2 regions of the Oleiphilus sp. HI0066 genome follow, and region 1 is predicted to be linked to the other one. Evidence: riboswitches for the same ligand, from Rfam matches in the RefSeq annotation. Region 1 holds a riboswitch; the other holds the start of a gene.

Region 1 (5,161 bases):
TGAATAGATTGCCATGTAGATCGCCAAAGTTATCAGGAATACTAAAATGATCCTGGTCTTTATTATGATCCAAAAGCAGCACGCTAAAATCATAATCCCGAACGTAAGATGAGAAGTTATTCCCTACAATGCCTTCAATTCTCTTATTCGTAAGGCGGTCAACAACATAAGTCTTGAGAATTTCTATCGATGGAAATTTTTCACCATTTCCTTCGATATCCATGTCGACCGATACAATCTCCAAGTCAACTGAATAGCGATCACCTTTTGGGTTGTCCCAATTAGCGAGAGCGTTGAATCGGCTATCCACCATTCTCAAGGCGTTTCGCAGATTCTCTTTACGGCTTTCACCTCTCGCCAGGTTTGCGAAATTAGTTGTGATTCGAGTACCGTCTGATGGACGATAGTGTTCATCAAACTGAATTGTCTTAATTGTGTATGTAAACCCTTTACTCATGGTGACCTGACCTCCCGTATACATGCTATGCCGCATTTAAAACTGTATATAGTTATACCCAGATCAAATCATGAATAAAATTGATTTTATTTCATTATTTTATGAGTTTTTATCATACTTAATTGGAGCGAGAGGATAGAACCTAGCGAAAAACCTAGGTTTTACCGGTTGATATCGGATATTCGTAGCCACGTGCCATTTCAATAAATGCATTGAGATACTTAATATCGCCATCACTTTCACGCGTCCCCACGAATATCTGCTTGGCAATGCCCTCTCTACCTAAACGCACCACACTTAAAGGAAGCTTTTTACAATACTCCTCTGCTAACCAACGTGGCAGAGCAGCCACACCGCGCCCACAAGCGACCATCTGTAACATGATCTCGGTCGTCTCACTGGTTTTGTGAAGTCTGGGCACGACACCCGCCGGATTAAGGAACTGGCTATAAATATCGAGTCGATCAGTGGCGACCGGATAGGTCAGTAAAACCTGGTCTCTTAAATCTTCTGCTTCTGCATATTGGCATCCAACTAAATCGTGCCCCCGAGGCACAACCAAGACCTGCTCATAATCAAATACAGGGGTGAAATTTAGGCCGCTTTTATAAAACGGATCTGGCGTCACCAATAGATCAATTTCGTAATCTAACAGTGCGCCGACACCACCAAACTGGAACTTCTGTTTTACATCTACATCCACATCTGGCCACGCATCCAAGAACGGAGAAACGATTTTTAACAACCATTGATAACAAGGATGGCATTCCATACCAATTCGCAATGTGCCTCGCTCACCTTGCGCCATTTGCTTGAGCTTTTCTTCAGCATGATCTAGCAAGGGAAGCACGCGATTCGCGATATTTAATAGATAACGACCTGACTGAGTGAGACGCAAACTGCGCCCTTCTCGAAACCAAATTTCGGCGCCGAGATTATCTTCCAGCTTTCGCATCGTGTGACTTAAAGCGGATTGCGTCACGCAAAGCGCTTTAGCAGCCGCCGTTAATGATCCGTTCTGTTCAACGGCGTGCAGAATTCTAAGGTGAGTACGTTCAATCATCGTTAAGTTCAGCAAACATCATGCATGAGAAATATTAATCGGTACGTGAAAATATACCATTTTTACTCATCATAAAAGTCCTCTAAACTTGCTAGAACTCGATTATTGAAATAGTAATGATGGCTTTGATATGAACAAAGTTGCGAATAAAGTTACGCACGAATGTCAGGTCTTGAGCGCAGAACCCTTGACCAAAGATACCCTAGAGATTGAATTACTTTCTCCCGTCGGCACCTCGCTGAATTATCATGCAGGGCAGTATCTGCAGCTGGAACTCGATCTAAATGATGATGGAGAACCACAAGCGTTTTTTTATACCATTGCGAATCGTTGCGACCCAAACCAAGCTCGTCGAATACAACTGTATATTCAGAATGGTAGTGAGTTAGCCGGTAGAATATTGAAACACCTTACAAAATGTCTTATCGATGGGGCATCAGTGTCCGTGACCTTACCGATGGGGCAGGCTTTTTTGCAAACCAACCTTAATCAAAGGCATCTATTGATCGCCTCGGGATCAGGTATCGCGAAGATTAAATGCTTAACCGAAGAGGCTCTTACAAGACAACCTAAAGCACTGATCAATATCTATTGGTCGAATAGACATATCGACGACTTCTATCTGCTAAACCAATTTCAAGGCTGGGCAAAACAACATAAGAACCTCACCTTTACGCCGATCTTAGAAACAGAAAATAGTGAATGGAATGGCCGCTCCGGTTATATCTATGAGGTGATTGAGCATGATTTTGAAGACCTCGACAATACCAAGGTTTATCTATGCGGATCGCCCCAAATGGTATACGGCACTATCGATAAACTTGAATCCAAAGGCCTTAACGAAGCAAATTGCTACTCCGATGTTTTTGAATACGCGCCTAGAGAACGACGAATAGCAATTTAGGAATTGGACAGTTCAGTTCAACGCCCTTGCCCTATAGGAAGGGTTCTCTGGTAACAATGTTTTAATCTCAAGCAAACACGCATGGCACAAGCAGCCTTGCCAATGTTCCAAAATAAACGCCATTTGTTCTCTAGATAAGTGGACATCGCTACAGTGGCAAATTGTGATTGATCCCATTTTACATTCAAAGGGTGATCCACAACGGGGGCATTTGATTTCTTCATGGTTCGGCATATTTCTTTACAACGCAAATTGAACTCGGTAAACGGTCCTTTGCGAAAAAAGAAGAAACTACAGGAGGCAAGATAAGCGGTAACACTAAGCTTGCTTAAGGCAACTAAAACCTGTCTTTCTATACCTCATGATCGCGAAGGCATGAAAGTTCACCCAATAGTTTGTGGATGAACTGCGTTGGCAGGTCTTCGGACTTAAGGGCAAATAAGCTGAGCTTAGTTTTCTACGGCGACGGCTTCCCGGAGCTCTTTCCAGTGCCTGATCTTAATCTATATGAGATACCAATCGTGTCGCTTTCGTTCCCTATTACCGCTGCGCGTCAGTTCTGGATTCTCACCAGATTTCCTCTTAGCACAACCTGTAGATACCCTAAGGCATCTATTTAGTAGGCGTGAACCAATGCGGTACTGAATATAAGTTTACTGGCCTAATTATGCAACTAGTGGAGCACTAGTCGCCATGACTCAGCAATTCAAATTAAAGAAGCGTTGTGACTCTATCTATACCAGTTCTATAGGACCATGATCATCACAATGCCCGTTGTGCACGTGGTGTAACCTGCCATCCACTAAATAATCTATGTGATCTCCATGAGGCACCGCTTCGTGGCCACAACCTGGACCATGAACATGATCTCCGCAGGAGTGTAAAGGCTTACACCCATCTGGATTAGCGTCACTAACCTCGATGGTATGTTCATCGTAGTGATCTTCATGAAGGTGGTGTAGATGCCCGTCATGAATATAGTCGATATGATCGCCATGACGAATCGCAGTATGTCCACAGTTTGGGCCATGAATGTGATCAGGGTGGGATGAAGTGTTTGAGCAAGACATAGTATTCCTCCACAATCCGAATATTAATCAGCGGTCTATGTCAGTTTAGTCGACTATGAATGCCTTAGTATCAAAAGTACTCAGGTGATAAGATCATTTTGTTATTACTAACATTGAGCTTCAGTCATTTAGTGCGCTTCTATCTTTAAGCACACATCGAAAAACAAGCGATTTTCAGGTCTGCAATGTCTGTTTAGGTAATTGAACTAGGTCAAAGTTAGACCAGAAAACTCGGCCAAATACTAAACCGATCTCTAATGACGGTTTAGGAGGTATTTCTACCAAATTGGAATGACCGCTTTCTCATGAAAGTGAATGCCCGCAAACCAAGATTTCTTTCCTGACTGAAGGTCCGCTTTCCTATTGAAGCGGGCATTGTGTTCAGAGAGCCGCCAAGGTCTGCTCTTGTCTATTTTCATGCATTCGCAAAGTAGATTCCGGATACCCCAGGGCTCCCTCTCTTGCGCGTTGCGCAATTCACCTTGTCGCGCTTCGCTGTCCGGAATGACGCAATGGAACGAAGGGATAATCGCGTTGAGCGCGTAAGCGATCCGGGTCGCCTTTGGGGTGTTGGGGTCTTTGGCGAAACAAAGACCCTGACTTGCCGTCGGCCAGCGCCGACAGGAACAGAAGAATGAGCCTGATGTTACCCTCTAAAAACAACAACCACTTATGCCTAACCGTAGACAACACTCACAAAACAAAAAAAGCCGCTACTAGTTTCCCAATAGCGGCTTCATTTCATCAATGCTTGAGTCTAGCTACCGATAAAGTCTCGCATTAGTTCAGCTGTTTTTTCTGGTGTTTCAACCATTGCTAAGTGACCAATACCAGGCAATACAACCTTCTTAGAGTTCTTCACCAGCGCCGCATATTCATCAATATTCTTGGCACTAATCACCTTATCTCCTTCTCCCCAAATGATTAGGGTTGGCGCGGTGATATTAACGAATTCTTTGTCTAAGCCTTTAGTGAGGTCTGAACGAATGTCTTTAAAAATCTTTTCGTTGATCGCTAGTCGAGACACCGCTATTTCAGCCTCCGCTTTTGCAATCGCATCGGGAATAAATGGCTTCACTTCCATGACAAACTCTAAGACCCGATAAAAGTCTTGTTCAGTTTTTGCGATCAAAGGATTGCTCCCTTGCTCGAGAATTTCGTCCATCTGCGAAGGCTGAGTATGCACACCTGCTGGACTGATTAAGGTAACCGATAACACTTGATCTGGATGACGGGCTGCGTAAAGTGATGAGATAGCGCCACCCATAGAATTGCCCACCAAATGGAACTTCTTGATATCTAGCTTCGCCATCAAAGCATTCACAAACGCAACTTGATCAGCAATATGGTAACTCGCGTTCAGATCTTGCTTGTTTTCACCATGCCCCATTAGATCTGGAACAATCACACGATACGTCGAACCGAACTGCTGCGCTAGACGCAACCAATTCGTTTTACTACCACTAAAACCATGCAACATTACTAGAACTGGGGCATCAGCGTTATTATCGTATAAGGTGACTTGCTGACCGTTTACTTCAATTGTTTCGTGAACGAGACCAGCTTTTTCGGCCTCCATGTTGAGTGCCCACGCCCTAAACTCAACACGCTTTTCTAAAAATAGGGCATTCGCTCCCATCAAAACAATTAACACAGCAGCGAGAAAA
Region 2 (5,161 bases), on a different contig from region 1:
GCCAGCGAGAGAGTTCCCCTTAAAAGCTGGGATATCAGACGTGTCTTCACTACTTTGCAAAGTCGCCCTTAACCCAGCTTTCCAAAATTCAGTCAATAGAATGCTCCCGTCTACTTCAAGACCATATATCTGCGCACTTGCAGCGTTTTCAGCGCGACCTATTCCGCGCGAATCGAAAATAACGACAATCGCATCTTTTAGTGATCTGTAAAACAAGGAGGAGTTAAGGTTGGAATTCCCCTGCAAAAACTGCAACCCAAGTTCCGCGTTGGTTGCATACTCTTCGACCAGCTCGTCATTGCCTAACAACGAACCGGTGTCACCAAACAATTCGCTAAGTTTGGGCGGACGGACTTCGTGAGAGAGGCTTGCGGTGAGTGCGAGGGATGGAAAAAACGTGTAGCGCAGGCCGCTGTAAGCAGCGTAATAAGATTCAGTATTACTAACTGATTTTGGAATATCTTGATCGTCTTGCAAATAACGAAGACCAATCTTACCGGTTAGTTGTAAGGTACCCGCATAATTTAACCATTCATCTTGAGCAATCAATGATGTTTGCATGCGCGATGCATCCGTAGACGTGTTCTGAATAAGGTCTTCGTTTTCATATTTTTCAAAACGTAGCAGTGCGGCAATATTGAACAAATGATTACCCGAAGATAAAGCCCAGTCAGTTTTAACGCCTATATTAGATGACTCAGATTTCTCTAGATTTGCAGACAGACCAACTTTGTTTTCAGTGTCGTCATAATCGCCTTTCAACAGCGAACCATAAATCTGATAAGACGCTTTTAACCTAGTAGAAAGTTCATGATTCAACTTACTTTGAATAGATAGGGTTTCAACATCATATGTCGCCGAATTATCTTTGGCGTTTCGCGCAGTCGGCACGCCCTTAGAAGACTTCGAGTAGCGAACTACGTTATTTGCATCTAAAGACTTAGAGATATCTGTGACCGCAGATAAATGAATCGCTCCTTGCTCGTATTGTGCGTTTTGACGACGCTGTACCTCATCATCGAAAGGATTGTTAGGAGTCTGCCGATCATTTAAAAACTCATAGTCGTTGTCGCTAGAAACATACTCTGCATTAACAAGATAATTTGTATCTCCAGAATGAAAAGCAGAGGTCAACGCGCCGAGCTGGCTTTTGAACGATCCATAGCCCGCCCTCACAGTATGATAAGGCTTCGCAGCACCTTTTTTGCTTACGAGATTTATTGCACCACCAATTGATGACACGCCCAACTGCGCTGGGGTATTACCACGATATATTTCTATTCTCTCGATTGAGCTCAATTGAATATTGCCAAGATCAACAATTCCTCCGTGCGCATCATTCAATAACATGCCGTCGAGAAACACATTAACTTGTGCTGCACTAGACCCACGGATACTCACAGTCGAATAAGAACCTATCCCACCTACTTGACGAATTTGAACGCCACTCTGATCAGATAACACATCCGCGACATTAGAGAACTCATGACCAAACTCACTAGAACGAATTACTGTTGTATGACTTGAAGTATGCTCGGTATTGATATGATCGGCATCAAGCTTAGAAGCTGTCACCACAACGGTTTCATGCTCGACGGTTTCCTCAGCAACAGCAAACGTCGAAACAAGAAGTAGAGAAAGTAAAACTAAACGTAGACCCACGCACTTCACCAGCAATCGCGCAGAGAGAGAAGCAAAGAACAGTAATGGTTAACGAGCGACAATCTAGTTCGTTAGACATCAGTCCCAAATATCGCCCTCCGCAATATCTAAAAAATCACTTCAGGCCGGTCTCCGGGCTTACAAGTTGTCATTCGACTTAGTCGAACGGCCTTCCCATGCTTTACTGCACAGTGGCGAGGATGCCGACTTAACTTGCTTACCGTTGCGGGGGCAGCGTTGGACTTCAACCAACTTCCCGTTTCACTCGCTCACTAGATTTAGTGATTGAGCACCTCAAGCAGGGCTGCGACTTTACGCAGTTCACATTTTCAAGTCAATTGATTTATTAAAACTGGGGCAAGGAGTGACGGGACTAATGAAGTAACATGGTCGAGTGTACGAAGATCAGAACTGCAATGAAGAGCAAAACGTTTAGTCGAGCCTAAACGAGATGGGTACAGTAACATAGCCTCTCAACGAAGCTTCAGCCGCATCAGCAGGAGAGAAGCTCCAGCTTTCGTAAATAGTTGAATAAGCGGCAAAATCTAAAGCCGATACATTACTCGATTCTAGAATCTCTACGTAAGTCACCGAGCCCGTAACATCAACATGCACTCCTAATAATACATCCCCTTCCCAACCACGCCTGCGCGCTAAGCTAGGATAAACTGGTCTGGGATTTGAAGGGCTACCTAGCACATAAGCTGGCGATCTAAATTGCTCTTTAGGCTCTTCAATTTTCTTGACCGGAGCCTTCTGCTCTTTTTGATCTTGTTGAGGCTGCTCTTTTGCTTTGCTTTCGGCAACTTTATTAGCAGGTTCACCCTTATCCGAATGATCACTGATGCTCGCTTCGGATTGCTTCGCAATTTTCTTCTTGGATGGAGCAACTGTTTGAATAGTCTCAACCGGTGATGATTTAGAAGGCTCGCTTTCTAAAATGGCTTCCGTTGACTTTTGAGGTTCGGGTTCGACAACCGGTTTCTCGACAGGCTTCACCACAGGATCGGGTTTCGATTTAGGGGTAAGATCTTCCTGTTTTGGCGATTCTTGACTGGCCGACAAGGGTTCAATAATAGACTCAGGAGTGGGTTCTAAAATGCGTTGAGACAAGGCAACCCGGTACGTTGAATTATCGACGATATACGCCTTAGGCCCTAGCGCATACGAATAGAAAACGATCGCTACCAACAGATGAACAATTACCGCTGCGGCAAACGCCGTCAGAAATCCCGCATTCGGATTATTCCAAACGATTTTTGGCTTCCGATAATTGATGTAGTTTTGCAACATAACCGCTCAAGCAAATGAATTTTGAGCGGCGAACTATACAAAAACACCAATTACGAACGCAAGACGTTGACCCAAAGCACCATACTTTGGTCTGTATCTCAGGCTGACTTAACTCAATAAGTCTTTAGCGTAAACTCTGCCTTCAGATGATGCTAAATTTCCACTTGATGCAAAGCTAAACACGCAGCGTTTACGACCAATAAAATCAGCGTACTTCATCCAGACTTTTTCAAATTCAGTCTCGGCGTCGCGTTCACCGCGGCACACTGCAATCAGCTGTTTTTGAGCCTTTCCCTTTGGCTCTATTTCTCCGGCAATAAGACTGTTTGCGCAGCAGCCTCCTCGTGTTAGTAGTTCTGACTCATTACGAGAAAAATTCCCACTGCGACTAAATCCATGTGGAAAATTCTTGTCGTCACGAAATGCCTTACCCGATACCAAGCTTTTATCTAGCATCGCTTACTCCCTTATATTTATAGAGCTCTTCCCGCTCAAATTATTGTTATACGCTGACTACTCCCTAGCTGCCTCGTATTCTCAACGATCTAAACTCCGATTGATGTGACGAACATTCAATACGGCTACATGTGGCCACATTGCACAATAATCTTTACAAAAACTTTACAGCGGCAACAAATGTGGACAGCTCAAAAAACAAACAAATTTCGTGCCGACTTCAGTTATGAAACAGAAGCTTCACCCATATAGACGAAACCCGCGAAAGACGGCGTTTTAGGAACGTTTATTTTAGAAAGCTCACTTATTTGAAAACCCGCATCACTAATCAGAAGATCAATAGAGCGATTAAGCTGACAGCCGCCGGCTAACCTAGACCAAAGGGGATTAATTCTGTTTTGCCACTTTTGAACGTTTAGATCTGCAGAAAGACCGTGCTCACAGAAAAGCAGCTTGCCATTTGGTTTCAATACGCGCCGCATCTGTGCAAGTGCTGTCCTCGTATCCACAATGGTGCACAAGGTAAAAGTAAGAAGAACTGTATCAACACTTTCATCATCCAAAGGAATTTGCTCGCCAGGCAAGTCTAGCCATCGCCAGTCAATTCCGCTCTGGACTACGTTACTCTTAGCCTTATTACGCATTCCTATTGAAGGTTCTAGCCCCCAAACAAACTCAACAATTTTTGGGTCATAAAATTGTAGATTAATGGCGGAACCTGCACCAACTTCCAAGACGCGTCCAGAACACTTCGGCACGATTTGGCTTCGGAGCTTCATGATCTGAGGCGAACCGCAGGCGCAATTAATTAGGTGAGGCAATATGTATCGTTCATACATAACATTTTCTTATTTTTATCAGAGATTTCGCTAAATATTACTCTACCGCGTGACGCGATTCCTCGATCAATTCATCGCGTTCTTTAGCGATTCGGTCAAGCAAGCCTTGAGGTGCATTCGTCGCTGAGTCATGCTTGCCGCTCCAACGGATCATCTCGAGTATAACTGGCATGAGATCTACACCTTTTGGCGTCAAGGTATAGATTTTTCGGCGTTTATCAGCCGGATCGACCTGTTTATGAATCAGCCCGTCCTGCTCTAACTGAACGAGCCTCGCACTAAGAATATTTGTGGAGATATGTTCATCACTACTCTGTAACTCAGAAAAAGATCGTTTAGACGTAAAGATCAAATTTCGCATCTGCAAGATAAACAAAGCGCCCTAGCCCTTCAAAAGTGTTAAGAGGTTTTCGATGACTAAACACTCGGCTATCCGTAACGAGCCTATGCTCAGTTAGTCCTGCAAAGCCTCCTAATGGCAATGATTCTCTCGCTATTATTTCCATCTCGATCTCCTGGTTAAAACGTTTTTCCTATCAATATGGAGAAAATACAGACCACAATTAATTATATATACGCATAATTGAGTAAAACAATCTCATTTTTGACAACAATTATTCGCCATAAGATTTGATAAACAGACCGACTTAAACAACATGCTAGTTTTTCTAGCTGTCATTGATTCAGGTAGTTTTACTGCAGCTGCTGAGAAATTAGATATTCCGAAGGCAAATGTGAGCCGAAAGGTGTCCAAACTCGAAGACAGTTTTGACGTGACGCTTTTAGAGCGCTCAACGAGATCGCAACGACTAACGGAAGTGGGTTATCAATATGTCGATCATTGTAGGAAAATCCAGCAAGAGATTGACATAGCAAACTTCTCTATCTCAGAGATGAAAAACGAATTTGGT

Evidence for each region. A riboswitch is a leader RNA that binds a small molecule or an ion and turns the genes downstream of it on or off. The one in region 1 is predicted to bind cobalamin.
Region 2: another riboswitch for cobalamin. It lies ahead of A3738_RS06270 (TonB-dependent siderophore receptor); the one in region 1 lies ahead of A3738_RS32655 (cysteine-rich CWC family protein).

The regions. Positions count from the first base shown of each region.
Region 1 is NZ_LWFH01001222.1:54,509-59,669, reverse strand. It holds gene A3738_RS17135 (DUF1852 domain-containing protein) at 1-457, opposite strand, end outside; gene A3738_RS17130 (LysR family transcriptional regulator) at 612-1,520, opposite strand; gene A3738_RS17125 (NAD(P)H-flavin reductase) at 1,651-2,424, shown strand; gene A3738_RS32655 (cysteine-rich CWC family protein) at 2,437-2,658, opposite strand; cobalamin riboswitch at 2,820-3,045, opposite strand; gene A3738_RS17120 (hypothetical protein) at 3,159-3,494, opposite strand; gene A3738_RS17115 (alpha/beta fold hydrolase) at 4,252-5,161, opposite strand, start outside.
Region 2 is NZ_LWFH01000446.1:82,101-87,261, forward strand. It holds gene A3738_RS06270 (TonB-dependent siderophore receptor) at 1-1,662, opposite strand, end outside; cobalamin riboswitch at 1,768-1,974, opposite strand; gene A3738_RS06275 (energy transducer TonB) at 2,095-2,955, opposite strand; gene maoP (DUF413 domain-containing protein) at 3,064-3,411, opposite strand; gene A3738_RS06285 (class I SAM-dependent methyltransferase) at 3,636-4,190, opposite strand; gene A3738_RS06290 (helix-turn-helix domain-containing protein) at 4,288-4,602, opposite strand; gene A3738_RS29165 (LysR family transcriptional regulator) at 4,907-5,161, shown strand, end outside.